Regions from separate parts of the Pseudarthrobacter sp. PvP004 genome, predicted to be linked through region 1. Evidence: riboswitches for the same ligand, from Rfam matches in the RefSeq annotation. Region 1 holds a riboswitch; each other region holds the start of a gene.

What was found. A riboswitch is a leader RNA that binds a small molecule or an ion and turns the genes downstream of it on or off. The one in region 1 is predicted to bind thiamine pyrophosphate.
Region 2: it holds a riboswitch for thiamine pyrophosphate, as region 1 does, so the genes downstream of both, J3A64_RS20970 (ECF transporter S component) here and thiD (bifunctional hydroxymethylpyrimidine kinase/phosphomethylpyrimidine kinase) in region 1, are expected to answer to the same signal.
Region 3: it holds a riboswitch for thiamine pyrophosphate, as region 1 does, so the genes downstream of both, thiO (glycine oxidase ThiO) here and thiD (bifunctional hydroxymethylpyrimidine kinase/phosphomethylpyrimidine kinase) in region 1, are expected to answer to the same signal.

Annotation. Positions count from the first base shown of each region.
Region 1 covers NZ_JAGINL010000001.1:1,071,064-1,076,615, forward strand. The annotation lists gene J3A64_RS04885 (ribonuclease E/G) at 1-779, shown strand, start outside; TPP riboswitch at 942-1,040, shown strand; gene thiD (bifunctional hydroxymethylpyrimidine kinase/phosphomethylpyrimidine kinase) at 1,031-2,578, shown strand; gene rplU (50S ribosomal protein L21) at 2,956-3,264, shown strand; gene rpmA (50S ribosomal protein L27) at 3,327-3,590, shown strand; gene obgE (GTPase ObgE) at 3,746-5,332, shown strand; gene proB (glutamate 5-kinase) at 5,322-5,552, shown strand, end outside.
Region 2 covers NZ_JAGINL010000001.1:4,589,001-4,594,552, reverse strand. The annotation lists gene J3A64_RS20980 (energy-coupling factor transporter transmembrane protein EcfT) at 1-315, opposite strand, end outside; gene J3A64_RS20975 (ABC transporter ATP-binding protein) at 312-1,904, opposite strand; gene J3A64_RS20970 (ECF transporter S component) at 1,904-2,524, opposite strand; TPP riboswitch at 2,602-2,738, opposite strand; gene J3A64_RS20965 (NUDIX hydrolase) at 3,179-3,868, shown strand; gene J3A64_RS20960 (DUF4235 domain-containing protein) at 3,899-4,159, shown strand; gene mnhG (monovalent cation/H(+) antiporter subunit G) at 4,221-4,613, opposite strand; gene J3A64_RS20950 (monovalent cation/H+ antiporter complex subunit F) at 4,603-4,881, opposite strand; gene J3A64_RS20945 (Na+/H+ antiporter subunit E) at 4,878-5,444, opposite strand; gene J3A64_RS20940 (Na+/H+ antiporter subunit D) at 5,441-5,552, opposite strand, start outside.
Region 3 covers NZ_JAGINL010000001.1:628,679-634,230, forward strand. The annotation lists gene J3A64_RS02875 (RNB domain-containing ribonuclease) at 1-207, opposite strand, end outside; gene J3A64_RS02880 (TM2 domain-containing protein) at 322-1,269, opposite strand; gene J3A64_RS02885 (ferritin-like fold-containing protein) at 1,426-2,094, shown strand; gene thiE (thiamine phosphate synthase) at 2,125-2,796, opposite strand; TPP riboswitch at 2,824-2,942, shown strand; gene thiO (glycine oxidase ThiO) at 2,935-4,203, shown strand; gene thiS (sulfur carrier protein ThiS) at 4,200-4,436, shown strand; gene J3A64_RS02905 (thiazole synthase) at 4,440-5,255, shown strand; gene J3A64_RS02910 (4a-hydroxytetrahydrobiopterin dehydratase) at 5,286-5,552, shown strand, end outside.

The DNA.
Region 1 (5,552 bases):
GCAAGGGTGGGGGACAGGCCATCGCCGAAGCCCCCGCGCAGGTCCATACGACGACGTCCGCCCCGGCTGCACCTTCGGCTCCGGTCGAAGCGCAGGATCCCGCCCGGCAAGCCAAGGCTGAGGCAACCCGGGCTGCCCTGGCGACGATTGCCGCTGCAGCGCACGCCGCCCACCTGCACGACGACGAAGTTCACCGCGCAGAGGAGCAGGCAAGGGCGGCGGGCCACGAGCCGGCCGTTAGCCCCGCATCCGGTACCGCCGCCAGCGGCGAAGCCGGAGCAACTGCCCGCGAAGCAGAAAAAAGGGAAGCAGCAGTCCAGGAAGCAAGGTCTACTCCGGTCCTGCGTTTCGGCGGCGAAGAAGTAGCACTGCCGTTCGTTGAGCACCACGAGGAACCGCAGGCCGCCAAGCCTGCCATGAGCCTGGACCTCCTGGCCGAGGCGTTCTCGCACCTCGGCGCTGCTCCGGCACCTGCGGAAGAAGCCGCGCCGGTGGTCGTGCCGGAGCCTGCTGATGCCCCGAAGGCTGATGTGCCGGCCCGTGCCGAAAAAGCTCCCGAGGCTGTTCAGGCTTCGAGTAGTCGTCGTGGCCGCCGCAACCGGAGTGCCAGCCGGGCCCAAGGCGCGGCCAATGAAACCAGCGTCGAGCACCATGAGGTGACGGCCTCGGCCCCCCGAGGCTCGGCCCATGAGGCCAAGGTGCCCGCGGAACAAGCCAAGAAGGCATCAACCGACGAGCCCATCATCCTCGGAGTTGGAGTTCCTGCCTCCGAGCTCTAAATCCGGACAGCACCAGCTGAGAGGGCCCTGCACAATCTGCCAACGGCGGGCTGTGCAGGGCCTTTCTTGTCCGCGCAGGCCACGCATTCCATGCATCCGTGGTCACATCCCGGTCGCGACGTGGTCCGGTTCCCGCGCCACGTCGCTTCCCGGCTAGGCTTGGGGACTGACACGGGGTGCCGGGCGTTGGGCCAGGCTGAGATCCAGACCCGTTGAACCTGTCCGGTTAGCACCGGCGAAGGGATGTCCTCATGACTGCATCACCATATTCAGCTGTGTACCCACTCGACGCTCCGAACCCGGGCCGGGCAACCCCACGCGTACTGAGTATTGCCGGCTCGGACCCTTCCGGCGGCGCGGGAATTCAGGCGGACCTGAAGAGCATCGCAGCACTCGGCGGTTACGGAATGGCTGCCATCACGGCTCTCACCGCACAAAACACCATGGGGGTCATCGCCGTCCATGTCCCTCCCGCGCAGTTCCTCCGACAGCAACTGGACGCCATCAGCAGCGACATCACCATTGATGCCGTCAAGATCGGAATGCTCGGCGATGCGGCCGTCATAGACGAGGTCCGCGGCTGGATCGAAGAGGTGCGTCCCGCCGTCGTGGTCCTGGACCCGGTGATGGTGGCCACCAGTGGCGACCGGCTCCTGCGCGAGTCAGCGGAGAAGGCTTTGCGTTCGCTGCTGCCTCTGGCCGACCTGATCACCCCGAACCTTCCGGAACTTGCCATGTTGCTGGGGGAGCCGGAGGCAACAGAATGGGAATCGGCGCTGGACCAAGGCAAACGGCTGGCAGCGGAGTACGGAAACACGGTCCTGGTCAAGGGTGGCCACCTGCCTGGTCCGGTATGTCCTGATGCACTGGTGAACACCAGTGGGATGCTGTCACGGGACGTGATCGAGATAACAGGTCCCCGGGTCGAAACGCGGAACAGCCACGGAACCGGGTGCTCCTTGTCGTCCGCCTTGGCTACAGTCCAGGCACGCACGGGTGACTGGGAAGTTTCACTGCAGGAAGCGAAGTCTTGGTTACTGGGGGCTTTGACAACCTCTGAGGCCCTCGAGGTGGGGCAGGGGAACGGGCCCGTGCATCACTTCCACCACCTCCAGCAGGCATCCAAGCCGGGCGCCTTCGCTGCGACCTTGTGGAAGGAAGCCGGTCCAGAGCTCGAATCCATTTACGGGCTTCCGTTCATTCAAGGACTTCAATCGGGCGAACTCCCGGAACGTGACTTCAACTACTACCTCGCCCAAGATGCGATCTACCTCAATGGGTACTCCAGGGTGTTGGCGCGTGCGGGGGCCCTGGCCCCCACGGAGGAAGAGCAGTTGTTCTGGGCCAAGGCATCACAGCAGTGCCTGGAAGTTGAATCGGAGCTGCACAGGAACTGGCTGAGCACCAGGGAGGCCCCCACGGCCACCGGCCCGGTCACCAAGTCCTATGTGGATCATCTACTGGCAACGTCGGCTTCCGGCAGCTACGCGGTGGTGCTCGCGGCGATCCTGCCCTGTTACTGGTTGTACGCGGAGGTGGGTCGGCAGCTTCATGCATCGTATGTAGACGCCGGAGCCCCCGCAGATCACGCCTATGCCGAGTGGCTGAAGACCTACGCCGACGAGGACTTCGCTGCCGCAACCCGGAAAGCGATCAATTTCACGGATGCTGCGGCCATTGCGGGTTCGGAGATGGAGCGGGCCGCCATGATGGACGCTTTCATCCAGTCCTGCCGTTATGAGACCGCGTTTTTTGATGCTCCGCGGTTGTTTGCGCAGCCTTCCATCGGCCGCGGCTAGCCCGCTACCTCGGATGCATTTGCGGGCAACTGCGGAGACACGTCAGCGCGTCGCTGCCTGAATCGCGTTAATCTCGCCGAAAACCTGTAGGCTGTATGGGCACGGTGCCGGGAGAGTCCGTTACAACTCGTGACGCAAGTCACGAGGTAGCCTCCGGACCCGGCCTCATTTGCAGCTGAAGGTCAAACTAGCGTAATCTTGATCTTCGGTGCTTACGCCAACACTTGGGTTATGCCCCTTGGAATTGTTCATGGGATGACTCGCGGACTTCGATCAGAAGTCCACGGCGTTGAGGCACAGCGCGAACCAGGCCTGATTCCGGTTGAAGGTTCCGCACGCAAATTTTGTAATAAACGTCGAGAGAAGTGAGTACCCAAGTGGTGTACGCGATTGTCCGCGCAGGCGGCCGCCAAGAAAAAGTTTCCGTTGGAGACTACGTAACGCTGAACCGCGTCCCCGGTGGAGCCGGTAGCACGCTTGAGCTGCCCGCATTGCTCCTGGTTGACGGCGAGAAGGTCACCTCCGCAGCTGCGGAACTGGCCAACGTCAAGGTCACGGCTGAGATCCTCGAGGACCTCCGTGGTCCGAAGATCGTCATCCAGAAGTTCAAGAACAAGACCGGCTACCGGAAGCGTCAGGGTCACCGTCAGGAACTGACCAAGATCAAGATCACCAGCATCGCGTAACTTCCGTTACCCGCTGTTCAGGTTTTTCAGTTTCCCCAGAAATTTAGAGGCAGGCATTTCACATGGCACACAAAAAAGGCGCGAGTTCCACTCGCAACGGGCGTGACTCCAACGCACAGTACCTGGGCGTCAAGCGCTTCGGTGGTCAGGTAGTTTCCGCCGGCGAAATCATCGTTCGCCAGCGTGGAACCCACTTCCACCCCGGTGCAGGCGTAGGTCGCGGTGGCGACGACACCCTGTTCGCTCTTCAGGCCGGTGCGGTTGAGTTTGGCACTCGCCGCGGCCGTCGCGTAGTGAACATCGTTGCTGCTGCAGCTGCAGAGTAACAACAAGTTCTGAACCGGTGGAGCGGGCCAAGCGGCCCGCTCCACCGTTCTTTTAACCGCATTACAATCGACTAGGGCGCCTCAGGCGCACTGGTTTTTGCAACAGCGCTGGCAACAGCAACAAACGCTGTAAGACAGCAACTGAGGAGATCCACGTGGCGAGCTTTGTAGACCGGGTAGTCCTGCACGTATCCGGCGGAACCGGCGGCCACGGCTGTGTCTCCGTAAAGCGGGAAAAGTTCAAGCCGCTCGGCGGCCCCGATGGCGGCAACGGCGGCAACGGCGGCGATGTCATCCTTCGCGTGTCCGCCCAGACCACCACGCTGCTTGATTACCATCACGCTCCCCACCGCCACGCCACCAACGGCGGCCCTGGCATGGGCGACTGGCGCGGCGGCAAGAACGGCGAGACCCTGATTCTTCCCGTGCCTGATGGCACCGTGGTCAAGACCAAGGACGGCGAAGTCCTGGCTGACCTCGTTGGCGAGGGTACTGAGTACATTGCAGCCGCAGGCGGCCAGGGCGGCCTCGGCAACGCATCCCTTTCATCGCAGAAGCGTCGGGCTCCGGGCTTTGCCCTGCTGGGCATCGAAGGTGAATCCAGTGACATCGTCCTGGAACTGAAGTCCATCGCAGACATCGCATTGGTTGGTTTCCCGTCCGCCGGTAAGTCCAGCCTCATCGCAGCCATGTCTGCTGCCCGGCCCAAGATTGCCGACTACCCCTTCACCACGCTCATTCCCAACCTTGGCGTGGTGCAGGCCGGCGACGTCCGCTTCACCATTGCCGATGTCCCCGGCCTGATCGAAGGCGCCAGCGAAGGCAAGGGCCTGGGCCACAACTTCCTGCGGCACGTAGAGCGCTGCGCTGCGCTGGTTCACGTCCTTGATTGCGGAACCCTTGAATCAGACCGCGATCCTCTCTCCGACCTCGCCATCATTGAGGCGGAACTGGAGAAGTACGCCGTGGACATGAGCTACGCCGGCGTTGACGGTGAAGTAGTGCCGTTGAATGAACGCCCCAAGTTGGTAGTCCTCAACAAGGTGGATCTTCCCGACGGCAAGGATATGGCCGAGTTCGTCCGTCCGGACCTCGAAGCCCGCGGATACCGTGTATTTGAAGTATCGGCAACAAGCCACGAAGGTTTGCGTCAGCTCGGCTTTGCCATGGCTGAGATCGTCCAGGCAGCACGTAACGCCGTTCAGGCCGCGCCTCCCACGGTGGCACCTCCCGTCCTGCGTCCGCGCGCCGTCAACGAGTCCGGCTTCAAGATCCGCCGCGAGGAGAAGAACCTCGAGCCGCTGTTCCGCGTCTTGGGCGAAAAGCCCGTGCGCTGGGTCAAGCAGACTGACTTCACCAACGAGGAAGCCATCGGCTACCTTGCCGACCGCCTTGCCAAGCTTGGTGTGGAAACTGAACTGTTCAAGGTTGGCGCCAAGCCCGGCGACACCGTGGTCATCGGTGAAGACGATGGCGTGGTGTTCGACTGGGAGCCCACCATGATGGCCGGCGCCGAACTCCTCGCGACGCCTCGCGGGACCGACATCCGCGTTGCGGACATTGGCGACCGCCCCACGCGTTCACAGAAGCGCGACGAGCAGATCGAACGACGCGAAGCCAAGGCCGCCGCGCGTGCCGAGCTTGAAGCTGAACGCAAGGCAGGCATCTGGACTGAGTCTGTCAGTGGTCGCCGAGCCCAGGCAGTGAAGGAAAGCCACCTGGATTCCGGTGATGACGACTAAGACCGTCGACGCCCTGGACACCGCTGAGGGACTCGAGCGTCAAGCTCTGGCCACCGCCAAGCGGATTGTGGTCAAAGTGGGGTCATCCTCGCTGACCAGCATCAAGGGTGGCATCTCCGAGAAGTCCCTCACCGGGCTGGTCAATGCCCTCGCTGAAAAGCGCAATGCTGGTACGGAGATCATCCTGGTGTCCTCGGGCGCCATCGCTGCCGGGCTTGCC
Region 2 (5,552 bases), 3.5 Mb from region 1:
AAGGGAGCCTTCGCTGATGGACCAGAGCCCGACGTCGAGCAGTACAGCGCCGCTGTCCGCCGCCACGATCGCGGTGCTCCAGCCGCCGATCGCGGCCGCGATGATCAGGGGCCAGGCCCGCTGCCATAAAAGCCTGAAAGTGAGGCCGGCCAACGGGAAGAGCGCCAGTTCAGCAATGAGTGCCGTTGAGGCCGAGACCCAGTCAATGGACAGTGCCAGCGCAAGGGATATGAGGAAGACCGCTACGAACTTGGCCAGAGGGTTGGCACGGGTCAGCAGGGAGTGGTTTCCGCGAATATTCAGTGCGTCCCTCATGCTGCGCCGGCTTCCTGATGGGTGGCTCGGCCCTCCGTGATCGGGCCTAGCCGCAGTTCTGTGCCGCCGAGTACGGCACTGAATTCCTGATCGTGGGTCACGGAGACCACCGCGGTTCCAGCGTCCAGCAACTCGGAAAGGAACGACGCCAATTCTGCCCACGTGTTGGCGTCCTGGCCGAACGTGGGCTCGTCCAAGACAAGAACCTTCGGATGTGCCGCGAGCACCGTGGCCACCGAAAGCCGCCGCTTCTCCCCGCCGGACAACGTGTACGGGTTGGCGTCCACAAGATGCGTCAGCCGCAACCGCTCCAACAGTTCATCCACGCGTTCCTCGCCATGGCCCAGATGCTTCGGACCGAACATGAGTTCATCCAGGACCTTGCCCGTGACGAACTGGTGCTCAGGCTCTTGGAACACCGTCCCGATCCGAGAGATCAAACGGTCCGCTTTCCACTTGAACGGGTCAATGCCCGCGCCTTCGGAAAGCTCGACGGCGGCACTCACCTTGCCGTCCACAGGCGCCAAAAGGCCAGCCAACGTGAGCGCGAACGTGGACTTGCCCGCACCGTTTGGGCCCGTAATGGTCAGTGCCTGGCCAGCTCTTACCTGCGCACGGATGCCCGTTTGCACCGGCATGGGCGGGATGGTTTTGAACCCTTTGCGCCGTGGCTTTTCACGGGAAACAGAAAGGTCCTGGGCTGCGAGGAGAAGCTGCGCGGTGTCGGGCTCATTGTGCCGCCCCCGGGTTGCCGGGACGTACCCGGGCACCCAGACGCCTGCCGACATGAGCATGGTGCGGGCCTCGGAAAGGACCTGGTCCGGAGGGCCGTCCAAGAGGACGCCGCCCGTGACCCGCCCGGCCCCTGCGGCCGCGCTGGACCCTGCGGCCGATCCCGGCTGCAGGACCACGATCCGGTCCACCAGGTCTTTCCACACAGAGACGCGGTGTTCCACCACAACCAGCGTGGCACCTGTCTTGTCCAGGCAGCGCCCAACAGCATCCCGGACCTCCAGCACACCTGCCGGGTCCAGGTTGGCTGTTGGTTCGTCCAGAAGGATCAGGCCGGGGCGCATGGCCAAAATGCCCGCAAGCGCGAGGCGCTGCTTCTGGCCCCCGGAGAGTGCCGCCGTCGGGTGATCCAACGCCAGGCCGCCACCCGCGGCGGTACGCAACCCGACGTCGTCGAGCGCTTCATGGACGCGGGACCAGATTTCGTCCCGCGGAACTGCAAGGTTCTCCGCGCCGAAGGCGACGTCGTCGCCAACCCGCGACAAGACCACCTGCGTTTCCGGATCCTGCTGCATCAGTCCGGCACGGCCACGCTGCTCGCGGGGCGCGACGCCGTCGATCAGCAGGGAGCCGGTCTCATCCGAGTCGTCTTCCTCATCCCCCAGCACCCCGGCGAGGGCGTGCAGGAGGGTCGACTTGCCGGCGCCCGAAGGGCCCAGCAGCAGAACCCGTTCCCCCGGTTCGATCCGAAGGTCCAGGCCTTGAATGGCAGGCTGGGCCCGGCCGGCATGCCGCCATCCCCAGCCCTCGGCGGAGATGGCGGCAGGCCGGACCGTGCCGCTTTGCGTGGCGGACATCAGTTGAAGACTGGCTCCGAAGCGGCCTTGCGCGAGGCGAAGGAGCTCAGCACCCCGGTCTTGGCGAGGCCGCGCGTCGCAACCCAGGAGAGGGCGCCGGCGATGATGGCACCGGAGATCGTGGTGAAGGTGATGTAGGCCAGCTTGTCGATGGCCTCGTAGGCGATGTTCCAACCCCATGGCAGGAAGGAGTCGTTCAGGCCGCAGAAGAGGCCCGCGCCGGCGCCCGCAAGGAGCGCGGTGGGCAGGTTGAACTTCTTGTACCTGAAGGCGGCGAAGATGAGCTCGGCGCCCAGGCCCTGCAAAACGCCGGATATCAGCACCGTGGTGCCGTACTGCGAGCCCATGATGAGCTCACCGGTGGCGGCGACGGCTTCGCAGAACAGCGCAGCACCGGGCTTGCGGATAATGAGCATTCCCAGGACCGCGGGAATCATCCAGCCACCGGCAATCAAGCCTGTGAGCGGCGGATACGTCGCGTTCATGGGGATGGATACCAGTGCCGCGCCCTGGGACCATGCCCAGAAGATCACGCCGCCGGCGATGGCGATAAGAGCCGCCACAACGATGTCTACAACGCGCCAGTTATAACTGGCCTTCTTCACGTTTACCGTGGTCATTTTCTGCCTCCTGAGGTTACAGGAGGGGAAAGTGCTCCCCGGATCCCGGGTCCGGCTCGCGCCGTCCGCATCCGGACACTCTGAGAAGCTCGACTCCCTTGCGCCGGTACTAACCGGATCAGGTTCGAGGGTCTGCGGCTGTCCGCACTCTCAGCGCCCTCGCGTCTCCTGCATCTCTGCAGAGTCCGACGGCGGCGCTCCCCTGTCGTTATCAAATCTGCCCTGATGGGCTGGTTCAGTTTACACCTGAGTCCGTGGCGGGCGCTGCGGTCCAGTCACAATCGCCTTCCCGTCCTTGAGGTGCCCGCTGCCAAGCGCGTTGCGAGGCCCGCTCTACACCTTTCCCGCACGCCATTCCCTGCACACCAGGCCTAACAACGAGACGGGGGTGCGTTGCGAGGCCCGCTCTACACCCCTCCCCCACGCCATTCCCTGCACACCAGGCCTAACAACGAGACGGGGGTGCGTTGCGAGGCCCGCTCTACACCCCTCCCCCACGCCATTCCCTGCACACCAGGCCTAACAACGAGACGGGGGTGCGTTGCGAGGCCCGCTCTGCACCTTTCCCGCACGCCATTCCCTGCACACCAGGCCCCACAACAGGACCTGAGAGAATGAATCAGCAGACTTCACCGCGGCAAAGGGGCACATTTCATGACGGACATCTCCGGCTCGGGACTTACAGACACCAACGCCGTGGCGGAACCCCGCCTGGCAGCGAGCGTCATCCTGCTCCGCGACGCCTCGGACGGCCTCGAAGCCTTCGTCCAACACAGGGTGAGCACCATGGACTTTGCCGCCGGAATGGTGGTCTTCCCTGGCGGACGCGTCGATGCCGCCGATCAGAGCGGGTGGGACTACCCGGCGGAGCTGCTTCAACGCCACGCAGCCGACTGGAACCAGAGCTCCCTGAGCGCGGATCCGGGAGCAGCAGCGAAGAACGCCGGGACGGTACTCGCTGCCGCCATCCGCGAGGTTCAGGAGGAGGCCGGACTCACCATCGATGCCTCCGACCTCCGCCCGTGGGCCAACTGGATCACCCCCACGGACATGCCCAAACGCTTCGACACGTTCTTCTACGTTGCCAAGCCCTCTCCGGGAGCCACGCCGCAGCACCAAACCACGGAAGCCTGGCAATCACTGTGGATGCCGGTGGCGGACATTCTTGAAGCGGAAGCCGCAGGCACGTTGAAACTGATGCCGCCCACCTATTACCTGCTCAAAGAAATCGCCGGACTCGGAACCGTGGACGCTGTCTGGTCGGCCGAACACCCAGTCGTTCCAGTACTTGCGCCGGTTGGTTCATTGGCGGCGTTCCTCAAGGAACGGGAAAGCCGCCGCTAACGGTGTGGCCTTTAGAGCTAGGCTGGGGGCATGAACCTCTTCTTCAAGCTGATCGGTGCCGGAGTAAGCCTCGGAGCAGGATTCGTAGGCACCAAACTCGTCAATAAAGGGTGGGAAAAGGCCACTGGCAACAAACCACCCATGGGCAACGACGATATGGAAACCAGTCTGCGTTCGGCGCTGACATTCGCACTGATTTCGGCTTTTGTGAGCACGCTCATCCAGGTCCTGGCAAGCCGGGGCACGCAGCGCGCCATCGCGCGCTTCGCGAAGACCCACGACATCGTCTAGGCACCCGAACCACGAACGCCGGGATCACCTGCAGGTGACCCGGCGTTCGTTGTGGCTGCTGCTAGCGGTCGCTCCCCGGTTCCTGACCGGCGGCCGCCCTTTGGACCACGGCTTCCAACTCATCCTTGGTGAGCTTTTCGCGGTGTCCGTGCTTGGTGCGGTACGCCGAGCGGCCCACCATGTGGGCAGAGACGGGCGCCGTGAGGAGCTGGAAAATCCAGGCCACCACCAAGACAGGCCACACCCACCAGGTGCGCATCTGGAGTCCGATTGCGGCAAGCATAAGGAACAACCCCAGGACCTGCGGTTTGGTGGCTGCGTGCATGCGGCTCATGAGGTCCGGGAAGCGGAGCAAGCCGATGGCCGCGCCCAGTGACATCAGGGCACCCACCACCAGGAATACGGCGGTGACAACATCAATCACAGCGTCAAGGCCGGTGGCATCAGGACTCATTGCTTTGCTCCCTGCGTTCGGCCACGAACCTTGCAACTGTCACAGAGCCGATGAAACCGATCACTGCGAGCGCTACCAGCAGCATCAGATTGTTCAGATGCTTGTTCAACGCCATATCGATCGCCAGGGCAGCGCCCAGGATTGCCAGCAAAACGTCTGATGCCAGAACGCGATCCAGGAGGGACGGGCCGATGGCGATGCGGATAATTGCCCCAGCGGCGGCCAAGCTGAGGATCACGGCCGTAGCTACGAGAACCGCTTCTTTCATAACGCTGCTCCTTCCATCCCGGGACGCTGTTCGGCTTTGAGGGCCTCGACTTCTTCGCGTGTACCCATGATCCGGATCAGTCCTGCTTCGATGTCTTGGGTTTCCTGACGAATCTTGTCGATGTCCGCCTCTTCGTAAATGTTGAGCGCGTGCAGATAAAGCGTGGACGTGGAGCGGTCCACCTCCACCACCAGGGATCCGGGGATCAGCGAGATAACGTGCCCGGTGGCCGTCACCATGAGGTCGGAATGGCTCCGCAAAGGAACGGCGACGACGGCGCTGCGAACCTTGGGTCCCTTGGCTACAGCCAGGTACAGCACCAGGAAGCTCGCTGCCACCACTTTGGCGAGGAACAGGAGGGCGAAAGGAATGGCGCGCAGGATGTTGAACCTGCCGCTGAGCTCCACCGGGGGGAGGTAGAAGAACTTGGCCACCAGCACGGCGATCAGTGCGCCGAACAGGAGGTTGCCCGGGCTGAAGTCCCGCCACAGCGCACCCCACACGATCACCAACCAGATGAGCAACGGCAGTTCAGTGCGGAACGAGATCGGTTTGCGGCTCATTTCGCATCACCCGTCTGTACTTCATCAGTGTGCGTTTCATCCGTCTGCGCAAGCGGCGGCACCACAACGGAATCTCCCAACACGGAGTGAATATAGGCGGAGCGGTCC
Region 3 (5,552 bases), 440 kb from region 1:
GGAGGTCGCCGGATCAATGGTCACGAATGGTACGTGCCGCAGGTCCTGACCCGGCAACTCAAGGTCCGCGACGGCTTGCCGTGCTTCTTCCACAGCTTCTGCCGGGTATTCGCCAGGGAGTTCCAGCTCTGTCCTGAGAGCGGCAAGCGCCGCGGCGAGCTGGTCCGAGGAGTCGTCGACGTTGGGCGCTATCCGATGATGTGACACGAAAATCAGGGTAGCCCGAAACCGGCGGATAGTCTTGGATGTCCCACCCAAAAAGCCCGCTACCCCAAGGGGGCAACGGGCTTTCCGTGCGGCGGTATGGACCGGGCCGGCTGTTTAGTTTGCCGGCGTCAGGGTGAAAGTAGCTGCCTTGTCGCCGAAGTCATCGCTGATGACCACTGTGGTGGGGCCGTTCTTGATGTCGAAGGCAATGACTCCCCGCTGCATCTCTCCGGCGGCAACATCCCCGGAAGGCAGTCCTCCCAGACCTTCCTCCACGTAGATCTCCTCGCCCTTGGCGCCGTCCGCGTCGAAGGCCTCGAAGTTCGAGGGTGAGGCGTAACTGCTTCCAGCTGTGGCCTCCCAGGAAACCTCCAAGAGGAGGAAGCCTCCCCTGGTCGGTTTCATGTAGGACATCCCGGGAATTTCGGTGGTGTAACCGGAGTTCAGGAGGCTGACCTTCACGGTGTTGCCCTCGGACATGGTGACGGTTAAGGAACCGTCATCAGAGGCAGTGCCCGACGACGGTGCCGGTGCCTCCTGGGAGGCCGACGGCAGGACCGGGGCATCGGTGCCTGCACCCTGGACTGCAGCAGCAACAAAGGTCAACGACAACACCGTGGACACGATTCCGACAATCAGGCCCGCGAACCAGACGACAATGGTGATGATCCATGCCTTCTTCTTGTTCTCCGGGTAACCCGCAAGCGGACGGCCCTGCTTGTCCCGGGCGTTTCCCGTCAGCGTGATGATGAGGTCAACGATGGACCAGATACCGAAGCCGCCGGCTGTGAGCAGCTTCGCGATTCCGGTACCGATCTTGCCCAGATAGAAGCGGTCCACACCGAAGCTACCCAGGAGCAGGGCCAGGATCCATGTGGTCATGAAGGACTTCGCCGGAGCTCCCACCGGGGTTCCGTAGGGGCCTGAATCCGGTCCGGGCTGGTAGCCCGGCTGTGCCCCACCCTGGAACTGGCCGCCGTAAGCGTAGGGTGCGGCAGGCACCTGCGGAATTCCTGCTCCGGCGTCGTTCTGCGGCGCGGGTGGGTAACTGGGGTGACTCATTGAAAATCCTTCAGTGAAGTGGGTGCGAGGAGGAGGACCTACGGCATGAGGGGCATGCGGCAGTCAACTCACTTCGAGCCAGCCTAGTAGGAATGGCACTGGAAGCAGGAACCCGACCCCGGGGAGGTTGTGGCCCACCAGGGATAGTCTTGATCCATGGGCATCTCCCCGGACGCTGCAGCCTCTGCCGGGCAACTCTCCGCGGAGTTGCTTGGAGCCATGGCATATGGCGAGCTATCCGCTTTCGGGCGCCTCTCCCTGGATTCGCGCTATGCCCCCACCCTCCATGACAGGTCTGTGTTCGCGAAGATCGCCGTGGGCGCCTACGGCAACTTTGCGCTCCTCAATGACCGGTTATCGGAGATGGGCGTCGATCCGGAACAAGCCATGCTGCCGTTCCAGCGCTCCTTCGATCATTTCCATGAGCGCACCAAACCGGGGGACTGGTTCGAATCTGTCATGAAGGCGTACGTCATCGATACGGTGTCATCGGACTTCTACAGGGCCGTATCGATGTTCCTCGACCCAACAACGCGGCATTTCGTTGAACGCGTCGCTTCCCCTGACCAGGCCACGGAAGTCCTTCGCGTCCTGATCAGGCGGGCCTTGGCTGACGACCCGCGCCTGGCCTCGCGCCTTGCATTGTGGGGTCGCCGCTTGGTGGGGGAGGCTTTGACGCAGGCGCAGCGCGTCGGCATGGAACACCCCCTGCTGGGACCATTGCTGAAAGGCGGCGGGGGTGCGCGTGCAGCGGTCAGGAGCTTAACGACGGAACTCGCCGATAAACACGGGCGCCGGATGACAGGCCTTGGCCTGACCGCGTAGCGGCTAAGACCGCTTGAATTCGGCGGGAAACTACACGGTGTCCAGTGCTTGCAGCAGCGACTTGGCTGCCGCCGTCGGGTCCGTTGCCTCGGTGATGGCACGGACCACGACGATCCGGCTGGCTCCCGCTTCCACTACCTGTTCAACGTTGCTGAGGTCGATGCCACCAATGGCGAACCAAGGAAGTGTCACAGCATTGCCCGAACGCTTTTCCGCTTCTGCGGCATATGTGACCAAGTCCAGCCCCACCGCCGAGCGGCCGGGTTTGGTAGGCGTTGCCCAGACCGGACCCACGCAGAAATAGTCCAGTCCCAGGGGGCCCTGGGAGGTGGCGACTGCCGCATCGATTTGTTCCTGTGTGTGGGTGGAAAGACCGATGCCGGTCACGTTCGGCAAGAGGGTTCGCGCTGCCGTCAGGGGCAGGTCCTTTTGACCGATGTGGAATACAGGAGACCCGGAAATACTGGCAACATCGGCCCGGTCGTTGACAGCCCAAAGCCGTCCGTGCCGTTGTGCGACGCTCCGCAAAACGGCCAGCAATTCAAGCTCCTCGGCAGCTTCCAGAGTCTTGTCGCGGAGCTGGATGATGTCAACGCCTCCAGCGAATGCGGCGTCCACAAAGTCTTCGAAATCGCCCTGCCGTTGACGGGCATCAGTGCACAGATAGAGGCGGGCGGAGGCGAGGGCGTCAGGCTGGGTCATGGAAACCAGAGTAGTTCCTCTAAACTGGGCACGTACTGCGGGAGCCGCGACATTCGTCATATGACTGTCCGGCTGAGAGGGCTTCAGCGCCGACCGCTTGACCTGATCCGGCTAGTACCGGCGTAGGGAAGGAAACGAATGGCAGGTCCCCGCCATACCCCCATCCAGGCAGACGTGGCCGTCATTGGCGGCGGCATCATAGGCCTTGGCATCGCTCATGAAGCCCGGCGACTTGGCCGTTCAGTGGCGCTGATCGATCCCGTCCCGGCCTCGGGTGCAACGTTCGCCGCCGCCGGAATGCTTGCACCCGTCAGCGAACTGCATTATCAGGAGGGAGACCTCCTGGAATTGATGGTCGAATCTTCGCGGCTGTGGCCTTCCTTCGTGGACGGACTGCACGTGGGTGGAGAGGGCAGCGGATACCGCACGACGCCGACCCTCGCCGTGGGTGCCGACGCAGCCGACCGCAGGGCGCTCGCAGACCTGAGGTCCGTGCAGCTCGCAGCTGGATTGGGAGTTGAACCTCTGGCCCTGCGGGACGCGAGGCAACGCGAGCCGCTCCTCAGCCCACAGATTTCCTGCGCTTTCGATATTCCCGCCGACCACCAAGTGGATCCGCGAAAGCTCGCCGCATGCCTCCTGGCTGGATTAGCAAACCATTCACCTGACGACGGTTCCTGGGTGTCCGGGGCCGATGACGGATTCGCCGTTCCTTCCCCGGCACGCGGTGTGCTGAGGGATGACGGGCGGGTCACCGGAGTGGAACTCGAATCCGGAGTCGTGGTCCGCGCCGCGGAGACCGTGGTGGCCAACGGGCTGGGGGCATCCCAACTGTCGGGGCTCCCTGAGGGACTGAACCTTCCGGTGAGGCCGGTCTATGGCGACATCCTCCGGCTTCGCGTCCCCGACAACCTCCGGCCCTTGGTCACGTCCACTGTTCGGGGGATGGTTCGAGGCGTTCCCGTCTACATAGTTCCCCGGGATGACGGAACCGTGGTGATTGGGGCGACGCAACGCGAAGACGGATTGTCAGCGTCTTCCAACGCGGTCTCTGCCGGCGGCGTCTACCAGCTGCTGAGGGATGCCCAAGCCCTGGTCCCCGCAGTTGCGGAATTGGAACTCCTTGAAGCAACCGCCCGCGCCCGCCCTGGAACCCCGGACAACGCCCCCCTGCTCGGACGGGTCAGCGGTCCCCACGGCGACACTGACGGCCTGGTGATCGCCACAGGTTTCTTCCGCCACGGTGTGCTCCTGACTCCCGTGGCCGCCAGAATCGTGGGCGAACTCATCAGCGGCACAACGGACCCTCGATGGACTCCGTTCCTGCCTGATCGCTTCGCGGGCAACGCTTCAGTTCCCCAAGTTCTTACACCAGCCGCACACGCTCCCACCAAGGAAACAGCATGAACATCAAACTCAACGGAACCGATCACGCAGTCTCCGATGACGCATCCGTCAGCACCCTGGTCACAGCGATCACCGGCCGCGCCTTGGACCCTCGCGGACAAGCGGCCGACGGCGGCAAGCTGGGAGTCGCGGTCGCACGTAACTCCGAGGTGGTGCCCCGCAGCCAATGGGCCGTGACGGCCCTGGCCGACGGAGACGAACTCGAACTCGTAACAGCAGTCCAAGGAGGCTGAACCATGACAACAGCAAACATTGACGTTCGCACCACTGACGTTCATTCCACTGACGCGCTGGTGATCGACGGTGTCGAATTCGGTTCCCGGCTCATCATGGGTACCGGAGGCGCGCCGAGCCTCGATGGCCTGGGATCAGCGCTCCTGGCGTCGGGGACCGAGCTCACCACCGTGGCCATGCGCCGCTATTCCCCAGCCGAAACGGGATCGCTGTTCCAGCTCCTGGTGAACCACAACATCCGGGTCCTTCCCAACACTGCGGGCTGCTTTACTGCCAAGGACGCCGTGATGACTGCTGAACTGGCACGGGAAGCCCTGGAGACCGATTGGGTGAAGCTGGAAGTCATCGCCGACGAACACACGCTCCTGCCCGACGCCGTGGAACTGGTGGATGCAACGGAACAACTGGTGAACCGCGGCTTCAAGGTTTTCGCCTACACAAATGACGATCCCGTGCTCGCGCTCAGGCTCGAAAACCTGGGTGCCACCGCTGTCATGCCCCTGGGATCACCCATTGGAACAGGCCTCGGCATCCTGAACCCGCACAACATTGAACTCATCGTGTCCCGGGCCTCCGTACCTGTGGTCCTCGACGCGGGAATCGGAACCGCCTCCGATGCCGCGTTGGCCATGGAGTTAGGCTGCGACGCCGTCCTGCTGGCCACTGCTGTAACCCGGGCTCAGAACCCGGTACAGATGGGGGAAGCCTTCAAACACGCTGTGATCGCCGGTAGGCTGGCCAAGCAGGCAGGGCGGATTCCACGGCGGGAGCATGCGCTCGCATCCTCGGCGATGGAGGGCCGGGCAGAGTTCCTCTGACCTGGGTTCTCCGAAATAGAAGGGGCAGTCATGGCAGCCAAGGATGAGCAACTGGCTGAGGCAGCCATCAATGCTGCCCTCGGAGACCTTCCGGACTGGAAGTATCAGGAGGGCCTGGTGACCGTCTACAAAACTTCGACGGCGGCGGACGCGCTTGCGCTCATTGCGGCTATCGGACAGCTCGCCGAGGAACAACATCATCATCCGGATTTGGAATGGCGGTACAACAGGGTCTTCCTTCGCTATGTGTCCCACGATGCGGGTGGGCAGGTGACCAATCGTGACATTGCCGCGGCC